3 regions of the Alteromonas sp. KS69 genome follow, and region 3 is predicted to be linked to each of the others. Evidence: predicted binding sites of a transcription regulator. Region 3 holds the regulator's gene; each other region holds the start of a gene.
The links. Region 3 encodes sigma-54, which starts transcription at its own class of promoters, with help from an activator protein. Its sites were predicted from a motif close to GTTGGCACGNNNNTNGNNT; they were not measured.
Positions count from the first base shown of each region.

Region 1: the regulator sigma-54 is predicted to act here: its motif matches at 3,202-3,220, upstream of C7Y69_RS16315 (exopolysaccharide biosynthesis protein).
Region 2: the regulator sigma-54 is predicted to act here: its motif matches at 2,751-2,769, upstream of flgB (flagellar basal body rod protein FlgB).

Region 1 is NZ_PYHU01000035.1:30,455-36,962, reverse strand. It holds gene C7Y69_RS16330 (sensor histidine kinase) at 1-1,312, opposite strand, end outside; gene C7Y69_RS16325 (hypothetical protein) at 1,317-1,541, opposite strand; gene C7Y69_RS16320 (sigma-54-dependent transcriptional regulator) at 1,560-2,891, opposite strand; gene C7Y69_RS16315 (exopolysaccharide biosynthesis protein) at 3,468-4,073, shown strand; gene C7Y69_RS16310 (LysR family transcriptional regulator) at 4,147-5,082, opposite strand; gene C7Y69_RS16305 (rhodanese-like domain-containing protein) at 5,156-5,506, opposite strand; gene C7Y69_RS16300 (ArsR/SmtB family transcription factor) at 5,693-6,028, shown strand; gene C7Y69_RS16295 (PRC-barrel domain-containing protein) at 6,099-6,508, opposite strand, start outside.
Region 2 is NZ_PYHU01000005.1:405,900-412,407, reverse strand. It holds gene flgA (flagellar basal body P-ring formation chaperone FlgA) at 1-686, opposite strand, end outside; gene C7Y69_RS05170 (chemotaxis protein CheV) at 895-1,824, shown strand; gene C7Y69_RS05165 (CheR family methyltransferase) at 1,839-2,669, shown strand; gene flgB (flagellar basal body rod protein FlgB) at 2,848-3,279, shown strand; gene flgC (flagellar basal body rod protein FlgC) at 3,282-3,704, shown strand; gene flgD (flagellar hook assembly protein FlgD) at 3,736-4,425, shown strand; gene flgE (flagellar hook protein FlgE) at 4,440-5,816, shown strand; gene C7Y69_RS05140 (flagellar basal body rod protein FlgF) at 5,944-6,508, shown strand, end outside.
Region 3 is NZ_PYHU01000010.1:164,235-170,742, reverse strand. It holds gene lptA (lipopolysaccharide transport periplasmic protein LptA) at 1-459, shown strand, start outside; gene lptB (LPS export ABC transporter ATP-binding protein) at 462-1,187, shown strand; gene C7Y69_RS09220 (RNA polymerase factor sigma-54) at 1,263-2,747, shown strand; gene hpf (ribosome hibernation promoting factor) at 2,777-3,064, shown strand; gene ptsN (PTS IIA-like nitrogen regulatory protein PtsN) at 3,073-3,516, shown strand; gene rapZ (RNase adapter RapZ) at 3,555-4,400, shown strand; gene C7Y69_RS09200 (HPr family phosphocarrier protein) at 4,400-4,672, shown strand; gene mgtE (magnesium transporter) at 4,831-6,189, shown strand; gene C7Y69_RS09190 (cache domain-containing protein) at 6,227-6,508, opposite strand, start outside.

The DNA.
Region 1 (6,508 bases), on a different contig from region 3:
ACGGGGCAAAAATCTTTTCTGCAAAACTTTGTTCAAAGCCAATGCCGTTGTCTGAGATTTGAATTTTGATCCAGTCATACTCGTCAGCTAACAATATGTCTTTCATATCAGCTTCACTTGGTGGTGTTGCTGTAATTTCAATAAGAGGTGCTTTATCAGCGGTTTGAAATTTTAGCGCGTTGGACAATAAGTTTAGAAACAGCTGATCAATTTGTGATTTGTCTGCGCGAATAGTCGGAATATCCTGCACAACAACATTGGCACCTTTTTCTTCGATAGCTATTTCTAAATCACCTAGTACACCATCGATAACGTCGCCGACATTTACTTGTTCGAAGTCTTTGCCCCGTGTAGAAACCCGAGAAAAAGACAGAAGGTCAGAAATCAACATGGACATACGCTCGGCTGCGTTAAGCATACGGGCAAGAAAGTCTTGTCCACGTTCATCCATCACATCTTTGTAGCCAGAGTCTAATCGGTTACCGAAGGCGCGAATTTTTCTAAGCGGCTCTTGGAGATCGTGAGAGGCCACAAACGCGAAGTCTTCAAGTTCACGGTTGCTGCGAGCTAACTCATCGGCATAAATTCGTAGTTCTTGGGTTCGTTCAGATATTTTATGTTCTAGGTCTTCATTAACGTCTACAAGGGTATCTTTATGCTTCTCATTTTCTCGAATGTTGGCTTTTAACAACAAGAAGATTGAGATAATAAGAAACAGGGTGGTACCTGATGAAATTAGTAGCGTATTCACTGAGTCACGCCTTAGCTTCATCAAACTGGCTAAATGCGTACCTTGAATATCTCTTTCTGAGGAATCAATGCGTTCGAACATGTTTTCAAAGTCGTTGTATAAATCAAGACCTTTATCACTTTCAAGCAACGTGAAGGCTTGATCTAAATCACCCACTCTAACTAGCTCTACAATACGTACCATACCGTTAATTTTAACGCGGGTTAGGGCGAGTAGCTTATCAATCCGTTCTGATTGTTCCGGCAAATCAGACGCAAGCGCGCTCACTTCAACTTCATCGGCAAGGGCAGTGAAGTTATTCAGTGTCTGTGTGTACTCCTCCAGATAAGCTTCATCTTCAGTAAGAAGGAAACCACGTTGACCTGATTCGGCGCGCAATACGGCCACGTGCAACTTGTTCACCGCGCTTATCACGCGGCTAGTGGTAAATAGACGCGCTTCTAAGGCTGATAAGTCATCAAGGGTTTGCACCACATAAAATGAATTCGCAGTGATAATAGCAATCACGAATACCACCATGATTACCCAGCTGTATAGCGAAGAAAAAACTTTGTTTAGCATTACATCAATCCAATAATGTGTCGCCAAAATCTGAAGTCATTTCAGAAAGGGAGTCACTGCAATCTTTAGCACTGGTTATTATCTTATCCAATGCTGCCATCGCTTTTTGGGCGGGAACTTCGCCATTAAGCGCCATTTTTACCAATTCAGCTTGCATAGAAATGCGATTTAGTGGTTTGCGTGCATCGTGTACATAAGTGCTTAATCGGGCAAACTCATCTTCAGTCATAACTTTTGTCCTGCCTTACTAGTCTTCTTTGACCAAATCGCCATACGCGTGAAGTCGGTTGTATAAAGTTTTGGTGCTTATGCCGAGCATGTCAGCGGCCATGGTTTTATTCCCATTTACCTTCTCAAGCGTGGCGTAAATAAGTTCTTTCTCGACATCTTCAATAGTACGTCCCGCTTGAAGTGCTGGCGCTGTACTTTGTTTTTTAGCAAAAGGCGACTCAATCGTTTTAGGAAGCTCTATTACTTGTTTTGTCGGGTCGCTCATAATGGCTGCACGATGGACAAAGTGGCGCAATTCACGAACGTTACCTGGCCAGTCGTAAGCTTGTAATGTATTCAGCTGACTTTCTTGCCAGCTAAATTTAGAGCCGTTGTCTTTATTAAATTCTTCAATAAAGGTTTTCGCTAATAAAGGAATATCTTCTTTGCGCTCGCGCAACGTAGGTATGGTGATTGGAAATACAGCAAGTCTGAAGTAGATATCTTCACGCAACACTTTGCTTTGTGCTATCTCTTCCATGGTTCGGTTGGTGGCTGACACTACGCGGCAATTAACCGGAATAGTTTTAGTACCGCCAACACGGATAACCACTTTGTTTTCCAATACGCGTAGTAGGTTTGGCTGCATATCGATAGGCATTTCGGTGATTTCATCTAAGAATAAACATCCGCCTTCAGCTTGTTCGAAAACACCTTCTTTTCGGCCAACTGCACCAGTAAAGGCACCTTTTTCGTGGCCAAATAGTTCACTACCAATTAATTCTTTTGAAAAGGCACCACAGTTAGTCACTACGTAAGGGCCTTCACTTTGTGACGCGCGGTGAATAGCGGCTGCAACAACCTCTTTACCTACACCACTTTCGCCCAGTAGCATAACGTTGGCACTTGTTCTGCTCACTCTTTCAATTAATTTATAGAGTTCTCTCATTGGCGCAGATTCGCCAATAAGCAAATCGAAATGCTTTTCAATTTTTTCGCTGGTATCTTCAGCGACTTTAGGTTTCCCTGTTAATACTGCTTCAATGTCTTCACGTTGAATAGGTTTAACAAGGTAATCAATATTGGGGCCGCACAGACCTTTAATGACGCCTTTTACCGATGGGTGTCCGGTAATAAGGGTAATACGTGGGCGTTTAGGAAGCGCGTTAAGTTCATCGAACAAGTGTGCACCGCTGCCATCTGGCAACATGAAATCAAGTAATATGTGATCGAAGGTTTCTTTCTTTAACCAGTCACGCGCTTCACCTAATGTGGCAGCAGTTAGCACTTCGTGACCAAGAAACTCAATTATAGTGCAGGCCACCTCGGTAAACTCGGCATCATCATCTACAAGCAAAACAGTTAACACTTGAATATCCCTTTTTTAAGTTATCAATCACTCCCTGATTGCTTATCTCAGCGCACTGGGTGGGTAAATTGATCTGATTTTATAATTATTTGTGCATTATTACATTCAAACGTAGGCATTGTCGCATTCAGACTCAACTTTGGTTGAAAAGCGCAGCAATATCTCTGGGCTGACCTCATAATGCGATCCTCGCATCTCGTAAAAGAGGACTAGCTAAACACAATCCGCACAATGACATATCTTTAGCTAATAAAGCACATATTGTGCCGATAGCTACCCAAAAGCATAAATTTGAACGATGAATAACTTCAGTGGCACAGTTATCGCATTATTTACCGCATAGTCGCTTTGTAACCGAACGCGAAAATTCACCGCTTACGAGAATGCTTCTGAAAATTTATTTCAGATTTACACTGTTGGACAAGCGGAAAATAGAAGCGTTGTACACGGTGATATTGCTGAGTTAATGAAATTTTTGATGGAATACCCAAAGTGTATTGCGCTTCGCTATCACCCAAGACGCATAGGTTTCGATGGAAATAAGGCATTAGTCTTAGCCATAAATAGGGAATGAAAATGTTTAAGGAAACTGGCGCAAGGTCAATGACACTTTATGAGTTGTTGGGAAAAATGCAGCCTAAAGACACCGGCGACGTCATGGCGTTTTCCGAATTCTGGAATGCAATGGAAAAAAGGGGATTTGGACCCATGTTAGCGTTGCCAGCGTTTATTGCGGCAACGCCCATAGGGGCTATTCCTGGGGTACCCACCATCACCGGTGTGACAATTTTACTGATAGCAATGCAAATTTTACTCGGTCGACGTCATCCGTGGCTTCCCGCTACCATTATGAAAATTGAAATGGACGCAGAGCGAATAGAATTTTTGGTAAATAAAATGAAACCAGTGGCGGTGCGATTTGACCGTTTCTTAATGCCGCGCTGGTTTTTTATGCGCCAACCTGTGTTCCGTTCACTTATAGCGCTAAGTTGTGCGGCGTGTGGTTTGTTGATGGTGCCACTAGAGTTAGTACCCTTTATGGGATTAATACCGGCGTTTGCTGTGTTGATTATGGCTATTGGCATGGCAACGGATGACGGCGCTGTAGCACTATTTGGGCTATCTATCGCCTTATTTGGATTTTTATATGGTGGTCAACAGATAGCGCTAGGTATTGGCTAAGACTGCTGAGTTTTTATTTTTATATCAATGTGCTACGTAGAGCTTAGCGATAAGTAAATGACTACTGCTCACGTTACCTTTGTATAGACTCTACGCATTGTTCAAGCATGCCATCAGCAGAAGGAAGCTGCATCGATTGATATCTAAGTTCACCGATAAAGCTTCTTGCTGCTGGTCCCAGGCCGTCGCCATCCTCAAATGTGAGGTAAAGCATTGCGCGGCGTAAACCGCCATTGCTATCAAGAGGTAGTGGCAGCAATAGCCCTTCTTCTAATTCTTTTTTAATAATAGCGATAGGTAGCCAAGCAAATCCAAGTCCTTGAGAAATCATATCTACGGACGTTCTAATATGGCTAACCGTCCAGCGTTGCTCGGCGCCAAGCCAACCAGCATCAACTTTACGCTCAGCTGATGAATCTCTTACCACTATTTGACGATGTGACTTTAAATCTTCTAGTGTTAAAGCACGGTCGAGTGCGTGCAGAGGATGATCAACATGCGCTACAGCAGCAAAGTCTATTTCACATAAATCTTCACTGAATCCGCCGGGGTAGGGGAAGGGAGATATCGCGATATCTACATTGCCACTATCAAGCAAGGAGTTAGCGCCGCTCAACACAGTTTCTTCAATCTCGATACGTAGCAGAGGAAATTCTTCAGACACTTTACTTAATACATTATAAAGTAAATCGGAAGGGAAAATGATATCAACGGCGATACGAAGAAGGGTTTCGGTTCCTGCTTGTAAACTAGCCGCTACCGCTTCTAATTTCTGCGCTTCATTTAATACAAACGCCGCTCGCCGATACATTAACTCCCCTTGAGGAGATAACTTTACTTTACGCCCACTGTTTTCAAACAACACAACGCCAATGGCGTTTTCTAACTTTTGAACCGCGTGATGCACACTAGATTGGCTCTTGTGCACTAATGCGGCTGCTTGATTGAAGCCTCCAGCATCTACCACTGCCTTAAACATGCGCCATTGTTCTAATGTAGATTTTAACATCCGCTAGCTCTAATCGATTATTCTGTCACGGTATAGAGGGGTTATACCACAAGCTCCCAGAGGCTGTCAGCGCTTATGCGTCGGTAGCTTGCTTAATATCGCCTATTGAACAGGTTACCACGCTCACATTCTCATACCCCATGTTCATTAGCTGTTCGGCAGCCAATTTGGCGCGAATGCCTGAAGCGCAATGAATATAGATTGGAAATTTGGCATCTTTACATTTTTCGATAACTTTCATCTCAAGTACGCCACGAGGAATATTTAATGCTGCTTCTACAGGGCTAGATGCTGCCTCTGCGGGTTCACGAACATCAAGTAATAAACCATGATTAGAAGATATTTCCTGCATCGCTTCTTTAGCTGTTATACAACGAAGGGGAAAGGGGATATTGGCAAGTCTCGTAGTGATATCGATTAACATTAAAGCACCTTGAAAATTAATGATGAGTTTACTATATAAGGAAAGCGCTATATTTTCTACCACCTACTTTCATTATATTTTTATAAAAAAATGACATTGAGTTTTGGCGTTCGCCGCCATAGTAGTATACTTTAGTATAAGGTGGCGAGTGGTGGCCTATTTACGTAACTTTATAAGTGAGTTGTTATGACTGATAATTTAGCCGTTGATGATTTATCTGTGAACATGAGCGAAATGGCTCAATATACAATGGAAGCTGAGCTCTATCTTAAGCAGTTGGCAAATAAGACCCGTTTAATGGTGTTGTGTTCTTTAATGGACAAAGAGTTATCTGTTACTCAAATGTTGGACCATGTAGATGTTTCTCAGCCAGTAATTTCACAGCATTTAGCGCTATTGAGAGAATCTAAAATGGTAGCCACACGCCGAGCTGGACAAACCATTTATTATCGATTAGCCGATGAAAGAGTGAAGCAAACTATTGGCTTGCTCCACAAGTTCTTTTGCGCTCAGAACGATTAATTAAGTTTGCTAGAATCTAGCTCAGTAACAAACGGTAAATCACCAAAGCTTAAATAGATTTTCGACCTAACTAGACAAGTTTAGCGTTTGCCACCAATGCCTCTACATATGCAGCGTCATCCAATTTATCAAGATCAACTTCCGGTCTAGCCATCAAACCCTCATGTGTTAGGTCGACAGAGACATTGTGAGAAGACCAATCAATATTCTTGATGTCAGAGGGCAGTACTGCAAGCTTTTTACCACCAGGTAGCCAGTTGTTTGTATCTACCACTAGCATTTGAATTTGCCAGCTTTCAATATCAAACACAAAATCGCTAATGTGCCCAACGTTATCTTCTTGGGTTGCCACTTCGTAGCCACTGACCTCGCCGCAAGCTCTTAAGTGATTTTCAGGTTTATTGTCTAACTCTTCTTTACCCATAGCGGCTAACTCAGGATCCGCTAGCTGATTAGGGTGAGCGAAATCGCCCCACGCAC
Region 2 (6,508 bases), on a different contig from region 3:
TCCGCTATCACGGGCTTTTGGCTACTGGCATTGAGCACCTTTATGGTATCGCCAATAACACCATCTTGTTGTGCTATTCCAGATGTTTTAACCGCCATCCCACCCAATGATGCACGAATGGTAATTCTATCGCCCTTGCACACAAAGCATAGCATATTTGATTGCACAGCTTGGCCATCAACAATTCGACGTTTCATTCGAGCGCCAATCAATGCATCTACATCAGTAAATGCACTGTATCGAAGACGCTTTATATCCACCGATGCCAACGTCAGATTAGATGCAGAAAGCACAGTGCCAGGGCTAACCGCGCCAGAAGTAACCACAATTTCTTTCGTTCTGGTCACTTGGGCGCTGGTAAACAAGTACCAGTCATTATTTGTGCAACTTACCCGTACCGAAACATACGATTGGTTCAAAGATTCATCAGACGCGTGAAATTGAAATCCGGTTGGACACTGAGGAATATTAATTCTTTCGTCTACTTCAGCAATGCTCACAGCAATATCGGTGTTTTCATCGTGTATACTAAGCGCCGACAGCAGGTATTCTTCTGCGCCCTTATTCACTACATCGTGCATTGTTTCAGCGTAACTGTAAGGCGCTAAAGCAACGGTCACCACAACAGTGAAAAGTGGCAGACGAACTCCTGTAAGCCAAGATTTTACGTTTTTTAAATTTTTCATAGTCACTTTTCGTGTTCACTTACTGAGTTATTGTCTATGCTTATAAGACAAATTAGGTTGAGACAATAACTTGCGTACGTCCGTGATTAAGTTGTACATGCAGCGAAACCGTCATTTTTCTGTCGTTTGACCTGCATACATTTAGTGATATTGTCTATTCTCTTTAGTGAAGGCAATGATCATGCCCAGTATTAAAAAGAGGTGAGATATGTCGGGAATTTTAGACTCGGTTAACCAACGAACCCAATTAGTTGGTCAAAACCGTCTTGAGTTATTGTTGTTCAGGCTTAATGGCCGTCAACGCTTTGGTATCAACGTGTTTAAAGTACGTGAAGTGCTCCAGTGTCCACCACTGACTTCAATGCCAAAGTTGAACTCGTTAGTTCGCGGAGTAGCACATATTCGTGGGCAAACTATTTCTGTCATCGATTTAAGCATGGCGACGGGTGGCAAGCGTATTGAAGATTTATCAAATGCGTTTATCGTTATTGCTGAATACAACCGTTCTGTACAAGGCTTTTTAGTGGGCGCTGTTGAGCGCATCATTAATACCAACTGGGATGCCATCATGCCGCCTCCCCAAGGGACAGGCCGAGCAAGTTACTTAACCGCTGTTACTGAAGTAGAAAACGAATTAATTGAAATTCTCGACGTAGAAAAAATCCTCAATGAAATTTCACCGCTAAATGCAGAAGTAAGCGCAGATGTTGCCGAAGGGCTAACTACGGAAGGTAAGGAAGATAAAATTATCTTCATTGCTGATGATTCAGCTGTGGCAAGAAATCAAGTTAAAAAAGCGCTAACCTCACTTGGGTTAGAAATTGAGCTGGCAAAGAATGGTTTAGAAGCGTTAAACCGCTTGAAGGAAATCGCTGAAGAATATGGTGATATTACCAAGCGAATTGGGGTGCTAGTGTCTGACATAGAAATGCCAGAGATGGACGGTTACACCCTTACGGCGGAAATTAAAAATACACCAGAACTTCAAAAGCTTCATGTTGTACTTCACACATCTTTAAGTGGCGTATTCAATCAAGCCATGGTTCAGAAAGTGGGAGCGGACGACTTTATTGCGAAATTTCACCCCGATGAACTAGCAACAGCAGTTCAGAAGTGGTTAATGACGGATTGTGAATAACGGAGCGGTAGGGGTTGGATAATAAAAGTGTGTCGCCGGCAAGCTATGAAAAGTTTCGGCACTTCCTCGAGAAACAATGTGGAATAGTACTCGGGGAAAACAAGCAATACCTTGTAAGAAGCAGGCTTGCGTCGTTGTTATATAAGCATGACTATGACAGTACTGATGCGCTTATTGATGTAGTAGTAAAAGGTTACGATCGTAACCTTTTACAAAGCGTCATTGATGCGATGACCACAAACGAAACGTTGTGGTTTAGAGATACTTATCCGTTTGAGTTGCTACAACGCGATTTACTTCCTCAACTTGCAACGAAAAATCAAAAGCTAAGAATTTGGAGTGCAGCTTGTTCGTCTGGACAAGAGCCTTATTCTATTGCTATGTCGATATTAGAGTTTCAAAAACAGCGACCCGGATTGCTTAGGCAAGGGGTTGAAATTATAGCCACTGACCTTTCTTCTGAAATGCTCAGCAAGTGTAGCCAAGGGCTATACGATGAACTTTCGCTTGCTAGAGGGTTATCGCCACAACGTAGGGCTATGTTTTTCCAACCTCATGAAAGTGGGCAGATGCAGGTTAAGCCAGAAGTGCGCAACATGGTTTCATTCAGAAGTTTGAATTTGTTAACTTCCTATGCAGCACTTGGCCGCTTCGACATCGTTTTTTGCCGCAATGTGCTGATTTATTTTTCGGCAGATGTGAAACAAAAGATACTGCAACAAATTGCCGGACAGCTGCAACCTGCCGGTGTCCTTTTCCTTGGCGCGTCTGAATCTATCAGTGCGGCAAGCGATACGTATGCCATGATTAAATGTAATCCTGGCTTGTACTATCAAAAGAAATAAATACCTAAAATACTGAATTTATTAAAATATTTAAATTCCCCTCTATTTCTTTTCTCATTTTTATACAGTGCCAATCTTCAGGTTGGCATCTGCCTTGCTAGTAAAATCCTATAACAGATAATTCGTCATTATTTACTGATGGCGTATTTCCGGAATTTCGCAGCGAGGAGTTTTCAATATGGCCATAAATCTCGACAAGTTAGTCGGGTTTCATCAGTCGGCGTTAGCAATACGCACCGACAGGATGGAAGTCATCTCTGGAAACCTAGCGAACGCCAATACCCCTGGTTATAAGGCGAAAGACATCGACTTTAATAAAGCGATGGAGTCAGCCATGAGCGCCCAAGATGGGCAGCACAAATTGGGCGGTGGAAGCTTAGTAAGAACTCACGATAAACACATAGGTGGCGATGTATCGTCGGTTGCATCAAATTTTGAAATGCAATACCGCATACCCACTCAACCGGATACCGGAGACGGCAATACGGTTGAAGTACAGGCAGAACGTAACCGCTTTTTAGATAACGGTTTACGTTACCAAGCCACACTTGAGTTTATTAACGGTAAAGTTAAAGGTATGAAAAAAGCCCTTAGTTCTGGAGGCCAGTAATCATGAGCTTATTTAATGTGATGTCAATTTCCAGTACCGGTATGGAAGCTGAAAATGTTCGTTTAAACACCACCGCTAGTAACATTGCTAACGCGAATTCGGTAAGCAGTAGTTATGACGAAACGTATCGTGCAAGACACCCAGTGTTTGCCGCTGAGTTGCAGCGCGCCATGGGCGACCAAAGCAAGGGTGTGGGTGTTGAAGTTAAGGGAATTGTAGAAAGCGATGCGCCATTGCAAGTGGAGTATGCTCCGCATAACCCAATGGCTGACGAAGAGGGTTATATCTATAAGCCTAACGTCAACATCGTGGAAGAAATGGCAAATATGATGTCGGCATCAAAAGCCTATGAAACCAACGTTCAGGTTGCAGATACCACGAAAAAGATATTTCGTCGGGTTCTGCAGCTAGGGCAAGGGCAATAAGTTGCCGCGTAGGTAATGTGAGGAAAATACTGTGACCACAATTAACAACACTACTGGCCTGAACAACGAACTCTACTGGCAAGAAGAGACGGTTCCGGTTGTCGATGGAACAGAGCAACAGCTTTCGCAAGAAGACTTTTTTGCCATGTTAACCGAGCAATTAGCGAATCAGGATCCTACTAAACCCGTAGATAACGATCAGATGGTGGCGCAAATGACGTCATTCACTATGGCTGATGGTATTTCTCAGTTGAATGATAAATTTGAGTCATTCGCCGCCTCGATGACATCTAACCAGGCATTACAAGCATCTAGCTTGATAGGTCAGAACGTATTGGTGCAGGGCAACGTAGGGCACATGTCTAGCGACGCTGCAGGCGTATCGGGTGTTGTGGTCAATGAGCAAAGTGTACAAAACATGACGATCACTGTTGAAAATCAATACGGTGAAGTGATTAAGACCATTGATGCTGGCACACAAGCCGCTGGCAACATTCAATTTGAATGGGATGGCAAGGATACTCAAGGCAACGATATGCCAGCGGGTGACTACGTAATTAGCGCTACAGGCGAATTAAACGGTGAAGGCGTTCAATTGAATACTGCCATTAACCGTCATGTAGGAAGTGTTAGTTTGGCCGGCAGTGGTCAGGGCGTAATTTTAAATTTAGATGGCGAAGTCAGCATTAGTCTTGATGACGTTATTCAAATCGGCAGTTAGCAGGAGAAAGAAGCATGTCTTTTAATATTGCACTAAGTGGCGTAGCTGCCGCACAAAAAGATTTAGATGTAACCGCGAATAACATCGCAAACGTAAATACGGTTGGCTTTAAAGAGTCTCGCGCTGAATTCGGCGACGTGTACGCCACATCACTATTGGCTGGAAGTAAAACCAAAGTGGGCGACGGTGTTTTGACACAAGATGTGGCCCAGCAGTTTTCGCAAGGTAGCTTGCAGTTCACCAATACTGCACTTGATTTGGCGATTACTGGGAATGGTTTCTTTGCCACCGTGCCTGATGAAACCTCACGAGACTTCTCGTTTACCCGTGCCGGTCAATTCAAGTTAGATGACGACAACTACGTGGTTAACAGTAACGGCGACTTACTTTTAGGTTTCCCTGTTAATTCAGACTCTACCAGTTCATCGGTTGCATTGAGTACTACAGAGCCAGTGCAAATCCCAGATTCATCAGGTTCTCCAGCACAAACCTCAGAAGTTGATATCCGTATGAACTTACCTGCTAGTGAGCAGGGGTTAGATCCAGCCGCATTTGATCCACAAGATCCACTTACCTACAACGCGGCAACCTCGGTAACGGTTTATGACTCACTAGGCGACAGCCACGTGATGACTTATTACTTCGTTAAAGATGTGGCGGCAGACAATGAATGGTATGTGGCGACAGCGGTAGACGATCAACTTACTGATTTAGTGAATTCTACCGGTACTGATTCCGATCCAACTACAGCGGTAAACTCGCTGGGTACTAACACGGGTAACGGCGTTACAGCAGCTAAGCTTGTGTTTTCTCAAGGTGGTGACTTTATTGGTATTGAATCACCAGATGGCATTCAAACTACCGATTACAAGTTAACGACTGAAGCGCTAGGTTCTGCATTATCAAATGGGGCGGATGCGACTCAACAAATAGGGATCGATTTTAACTTAGACCCTTCAAATGCTACCACGGTGGAACCTACGCAATACGCATCAGCATTCGAAGTGACGTCATTAGAGCAAGATGGTTTGCCTGTTGGTCGTTTGACGGGTATTGATATTGGCCCAGACGGCTTGGTTCGAGCGACGTTCTCAAACGGTACGTCAGAACCTATCGTGCGTGTGGCCTTAGTGAGATTTGCTAATGAGCAGGGCTTAACGCAGCAAAGCAGCACTGAGTGGAAAGAAAGTATCCTATCTGGTGAAGCATTGGCGGGTGAAGCGACGACGGGGACTTTCGGTGAAATTAACTCATCAGCCCTTGAACAAGCCAACGTTAACCTAACCACTGAGCTTATCGATATGATTATTGCACAGCGGAACTTCCAGGCTAACTCTCGAGCACTCGAAGTGAATAACTCGCTTAACCAGACTATCCTGAACATCCGATAAACATTGACGTTTAACTAGCAAAAACCGCAACTTTAGTTGCGGTTTTTTTGTATCCACTTCTATTTGTGCATGTTGGCACTGGGATTGCAAAACCTGTATATGGTTTAACCAGAGTCAAAAGTCAGTCATGGACAAACTTCTCTACATTGCTGCCAGTGGTGCATCTCAAGACCTTTTAGGTACTGGGCTTCGTGCCAATAACTTGGCTAACGCGCAAACAACTGGGTTTAGAGCTCAGTTAGAACAGGCAAGGTCAATGCCTGCCTACGGCGAAGGTTTGCCGTCTCGCGTTTTTTCAATGACCGAAAGTCCGTCAAACAACTATGAATCAGGTCCTATGATTCAAACGGGTCGTGATTTAGACGTTGCGATACAAGGCGATGGCTGGTTTGCCGTTCAAGATGACAATGGGCAAGAAGCCTATTCTCGTGACGGTAACTTTAAGCTTGGTGACGACGGTATTTTGACAGATGTGCACAATCGCCCCGTTTTAGGCGATAACGGTCCAATTTTCCTTCCTGTGCCGCTAGATAATTTAGATATCGGTATGGACGGCACGTTGTCAATGAGACAGCTTGGCGCGCCAGAAAATGTAATTGAAGATGTTGGCCGGTTGAAACTGGTTAAGCCGAACTATGCCGATATGGAACGAGGCACTGATGGTTTATTTAGAATGGAAGACGGCACGGTAG
Region 3 (6,508 bases):
CCGATTAAAGTTGACTCGAAATCGCAATTCGTTGACGGTAAAAACAAAACCTCATTGTTTAAAGATGATGTGCGGATTACTCAAGGTTCTTTGGTGATAAATGCCGATGAAGTTGAAGTGATTGCCAGCGAAGGTGATGGACGAGAGATATTCGTGGCTCGCGGCAAACCAGCCAGCTATTCGCAAAAACTTGAAGACGGTGCTCCTGTCACAGCGAAGGCCAATGAAATTCGCTATGAAGTAGTAAATCGAACTATTTCTTTACAAGGAAATGCTGAGCTACAGCAAGACACCAGTAAAGTACAAGGCGACAAGATTACCTTCGACATGGTCACTGAACAATTACTTGCAACAGGCGGCGAAGACGGCGAAGGTGGCAGAGTCACTACCGTATTTACCCCTGAGGCAATACGTAAAGCGTCATCGAATAACGAAGACGATAAGGCGGACGACAATTAATCATGGCAACGTTGAGCGCACAGAGCCTTGCAAAGGCGTATAAAGCACGTCAAGTGGTTCGCGATGTAAGCTTATCAGTATCGACGGGGCAAATCGTTGGATTACTCGGCCCGAATGGTGCCGGTAAAACGACTACCTTCTACATGATTGTTGGCTTAGTTCCTCTAGATAAGGGCAAAATCAGTATTGATGACAGCGAATTAACCCACGAGCCCATGCACGAACGTGCTCGCCGCGGTATTGGGTATTTGCCGCAAGAAGCCTCTATTTTTAGAAAATTGACGGTGTTTGAGAACATCATGGCTATCTTGCAAACCCGTAAAGGGTTAAGTTCATCAGAACAAGAACAAGAAGCCGATGCGCTACTTGATGAATTTAATATCAACCATATACGTAATAGTACGGGTATGAGTTTATCCGGTGGTGAACGCCGCCGAGTAGAAATCGCACGAGCATTAGCAGCCGATCCGCAATTTATTTTGCTTGATGAGCCATTTGCTGGTGTTGATCCTATATCGGTTAATGATATAAAGAAGATCATTCAACATCTTCGTGACAGAGGAATTGGAATCCTCATCACCGATCACAACGTAAGAGAAACACTGGATGTGTGTGAGAAAGCGTATATTGTGAGCCAAGGCGAACTCATCGCGCAAGGGACGGCAGAACAAGTTTTAAGTAATCAGAAAGTAAGGGATGTATACCTAGGAGAACAATTCAGGCTATAGTTACTGTAACCGAATTGTCATTTTCAGTTTTAAGCACGGGTATATTCACAACAAGAGTTTAAAAATAAGACGTAGATGAAACCATCTTTACAGCTAAAGTTCAGTCAACAACTTACCATGACACCGCAGTTGCAGCAGGCAATCAAGCTGCTGCAGTTGTCTACGCTCGACCTGCAACAAGAGATTCAGGAAGCACTTGACTCAAACCCTCTTTTAGAAGTTGAAGAAGGCGGTGATGACCACCCTGTTGAGAAAAACAACATGGACGGCGACGACCCTTCTGTAGAAGCTGCTCCTACTGCTTCTAGCGATTCATTAGAAGCTGGTGACGCGCTTGAAAAGAACGATCTTCCCGACGAGTTGCCAATCGACAGCACATGGGATGAGTATTACTCGGCCTCTTCTGCCCCCGCTCCTGGCCCATCGAATAATGATGACGACCAATTGTTTCAGGGTGAAACCACCGACAATATTCAAGACCATTTGCTTTGGCAGATGCGCTTAACCCCGTTTTCAGATACAGACCGCGCCATTGCTACCGCCATTATCGACTCAATTGATGAATCTGGTTACCTTAACGTACCCATTGAACAGATTTTAGAATCGGTAAACTCTGACGATGTTGAAGAGTTGGTAGAAATGGACGAAGTTGAATGTGTACTAAAACGTATTCAAATGTTCGACCCTATTGGTTCAGGTTCACGTACACCGCAAGAATGTTTGCTCGTGCAGCTTCGCCAGTTCTCAGACGATACGCCATGGCTTACCGAAGCCAGACAGCTTATTAATGAGTACTCAGACCTGCTGAGCAGCAAAGATTACCGTACGTTAATGCGCAAGAGTCGTTTGAAAGAAGATCAACTTCGTGAAGCCATGCGCTTATTGCAAACGTTGAATCCTCGTCCTGGCAGTGCATTAATTACTAAAGAACCCGAATACGTTATTCCTGATGTTTCGGTAAACAAAAAGAATGGCCGTTGGGTAGTAGAACTTAATCCCGACAGCTTGCCAAAATTAAGCGTAAATCAACAATACGCTGCCATGAGCCGACGCTCTAAAAACAGCAGCGATTCGCAATTTATTCGCTCGCATATGCAAGAAGCCAAGTGGTTTATAAAAAGCCTTGAGTCAAGAAACGACACCTTGATGAAAGTAGCAAACTGTATTGTGCAGCAACAAATGGGCTTTTTCGAGCACGGCCCAGAAATGATGAAACCAATGGTGCTAAATGATGTCGCAGAAATGGTAGATATGCATGAATCCACCATTTCACGAGTCACCACGCAAAAGTATATGCATACCCCTCGTGGCATTTTCGAGTTGAAATATTTCTTCTCTAGCCATGTAGCAACGGAATCTGGTGGTGAGTGTTCATCTACCGCTATTCGCGCACTAATTAAAAAGCTTGTGGCAGCGGAAACGCCCAGCAAGCCATTAAGCGATAGCAAGATTGCTCAATTGTTGGCCGAACAAGGCATTAAAGTAGCCCGGCGAACAATAGCAAAATACCGGGAATCGTTATCGATTCCGCCGTCAAACCAACGCAAAAGCCTTATTTAAAGGCCTTGATAATTTAAGGAAGACGAAATATGCAAATCAACCTTACCGGTCATCATGTCGAAATTACTGATTCTTTGCGTAGCTATGTCGATACTAAGTTCAGCAAACTAGAGCGTCACTTTGATCACATATCTAATGTGCATGTCATCCTGAACGTCGAAAAACTCAATCAAAAAGCCGAAGCCACCATGCACCTTAGCGGCGCAGAAGTGTTTGCTTCATCTCATAATACAGACATGTATGCGGCGATAGACAGCATGATCGACAAACTCGACAGGCAAGTTATCAAGCATAAGGAAAAGCTGAAAAAGCACTAAATATTAGTATGGAAATTCAAGCCATAGTAAGTTTGGACCGCACCGAGTGTGCGGTTCAATGTAACAGTAAAAAACGTATTCTAGAGATTATTAGCGACATTGCTGCTAAAAATAATCCCGACATCGATCAGGCTAGTGTATTAAATAGTCTACTAACCCGTGAACGAATGGGGAGTACGGGTATTGGCAATGGTATTGCTCTGCCCCACGGTCGATTACCGGGCTTAGAACACGTTATCGCCATTATTGTAACCAGCAACCCTGCCATCGATTTTGATGCGCTTGACGATCAGCCCGTAGATATATTCTTTGCCCTATTAGTGCCAGAAGAGAAAACAGAAGGTCACTTACAAACACTCGCTACCGTGGCGGGTAAGCTAAGTGATAAAGAAACGGTGAAAGCCATTAGGCGGGCCTCCACCAGTGATGACATCATTACGGCTTTAAGCTAAAAAAGCACTGCACCATATTTTAAAAGGGAGAAATGCAGGTGAAACTGATTATTATCAGTGGTCGATCCGGTTCAGGAAAATCAGTTGCGCTACGTGCCCTTGAAGATTTAGGTTACTATTGCGTAGATAATATTCCGGTTAACCTTCTCCCTACTCTGACCCATACCGTGGTTGATGAATATGACCAAGTTGCGGTAAGTATCGATGTAAGAAACCTACCCAAAAATCCAGCGGACTTGGTAGAGATCTTAGATTACCTACCCTCATCGTGGTCTATGACCATTGTGTACATCGACGCGAGTGACGATGTACTGGTGAAGCGTTTCAGCGAAACCCGCCGATTACATCCGCTAGCTAAGCTCAACAAATCTTTATCTGAATCGATAAAAGCCGAATCAGACTTACTTGCGCCTATTGTTGAGCGCGCCGATTTGTATATTGATACGGATAAACTCACTATTCATCAACTCGCAGAGCTTATTCGCGAGCGAATTCTAGGCAAGAAAAGCTCTCGCCTAGTATTGGTGTTTGAATCGTTTGGCTTTAAGCACGGTATCCCCAAAGACGCCGACTATGTATTTGACGCCCGCTTTCTCCCCAACCCGCATTGGGAACCCGATTTAAAACACTTAACTGGCTTAGATGCCCCCGTAGAAGTATTTTTAGGTTCCCAGCCTGTTGTAACCAAATTTATTTGGCAAATTCAGAACCTAATCACTACATGGCTGCCACACTTAGAACGCAATAACCGTAGTTATGTCACCATTGCGATTGGTTGTACCGGCGGTCAGCACCGCTCAGTATTTATTGCTCAATCGTTAGCGAAAACCTTTGGCGAAATGCATCCCGATGTACAAATTCGCCACCGCGAGTTAAATCAGTAATGACAATCGAAAAAACACTTACCATAGTCAATAAATTGGGCTTACACGCCCGCGCTGCCACACAGTTGGTTCAATTAGCCAATCAATTTGACGCAAAAATCGTGTTGGTGAAAGGCGATAAGAAAGCCGATGCTAACAGTGTGCTGGGCTTAATGATGCTGGAAAGCCACCAAGGTGAACAGGTAAACGTTGTGGTTGAAGGTAATGATGCCGAAGCGGCATTAAACGCCATTGAAACGTTAATTGAAGGCCGTTTCAACGAAGACGAATAATGCAGCTTCCAATACGACTGAGAAATTCTGCTAAAAGCCGTCTATAATTTCACCATACGGCTCGTAATTGTCTGTACCTACTGCGCTTTTGTCATGACAGCGTCATGGCAAGTGCGATATCCTACCATTATTGAAATTCCATTTTTTAGGCGAAAGCAGTGGCAGAAGCGCTGGTCTCAAAATACGTACAAAGCCAACTAAGGGCACTAAATGGCGCGTTGAATAATGGCCAATTTGTTTCTGTACGTAAGCTTCTGCTTGAATTACCCCCATCTGATGTTGCACACATTCTAGAATCTAGCCCCAGTCGTACTCGTGACGAGTTGTGGGAGCTTATCGATGGTGATTTCCATGGTGATATTTTAGAAGAACTCTCTGACGACGTACGTAACGGTATCATCACCAAAATGCTGCCTGCTAACGTGGTAGACGCGTTAGAAGAGATGGATACCGATGACTTAGCGGTTACCCTTAGTAGTCTGCCTGAGCCTGTATTACAGGACATTCTAGACTCTATGGATGCACAAGACAGGGTACGTGCTGAACAGGCATTGTCTTACGGCGAAGAAACTGCCGGTTTCATTATGAATACCGACACCATTACACTTCGCCCTGATGTCACCATTGATGTGGTCCTTCGTTATATTCGCCTCAAAGGTGAATTACCTGAAAATACCGATACCTTTTATGTGGTTAACCGCACCGATAATTTGGTGGGTATTGTACCGGTAACGCGATTACTCACCGCTGAGACTGAAGCCAAAGTGTCTGATGTGATGGATGAAGAGTCTGAAGCGATTCCTGTGCATATGCCAGATGATGAAGTGGCGAGCTTATTCGAGCGCTATAACTGGCTATCGGCCCCCGTGGTTGATGAGAAACACCGCTTAGTCGGCCGAATTACCATTGATGACGTGGTAGATATTATTCGTGAGGACGCTGAGCACTCCATGATGAGTATGGCGGGTTTAGATGATGACGAAGATACTTTCGCCCCTGTGCTTCAAAGTACCAAACGACGCTCCGTTTGGTTGGCTGTAAACCTGGTTACCGCGCTAATGGCAGCCATGGTAAGCGACTTGTTTGAAGCAACGCTAAGCCAATTGGCCGTACTTGCCATATTGAACACCATAGTACCAAGCATGGGCGGTGTTGCCGGAAACCAAACCCTTACCCTTGTTATTCGCGGTATGGCGCTTGGGCACGTTAATGCCAACAACTCCCGCTGGTTAATAAGCAAAGAGATATCTATTGGCTTCTTAAACGGTGCTATTTGGGCAATCTTAATTGCTTCGGTAATAGCGCTTTGGAAACAAGACTACATGTTAGGGATTATTATTGCCTTTGCCATGCTGGTTAACATGATAGCCGCAGCAATGGCAGGCGCTACTTTGCCGCTCATCATGAAGCGTTTGAAAATAGACCCTGCACTAGCAGGAAGCGTAATTCTGACCACCATCACTGATGTGGTGGGTATATTTGCGTTCTTAGGCACTGCGACCCTGTTTTTAATGTAATGCCGCGACAATCGTGTAGGCGTTGTTCTAATGCTATTTAGCTTGGCATCATGATGAACGCCACCACATCGTTTTGATAATCACCGGTTGTTTTGTACTCTCTATACCCTTTAGACGCGGCAATACCAATTGCGTATTTCTTACCTTGATAATTTGTAATTCGAGAGTCTTTCTCGCCGCTTTTTAAACCTAAAAGTGTGTCGTCTATCTCGATAACGTCCCCCACCTGCTGAGGGCTACCTTCGGTAGCAGAAATAATCATCCCATCACGCTGGCAAAACATGCCAAAACACCCGGTTACAGTATGCCCACTTTCATC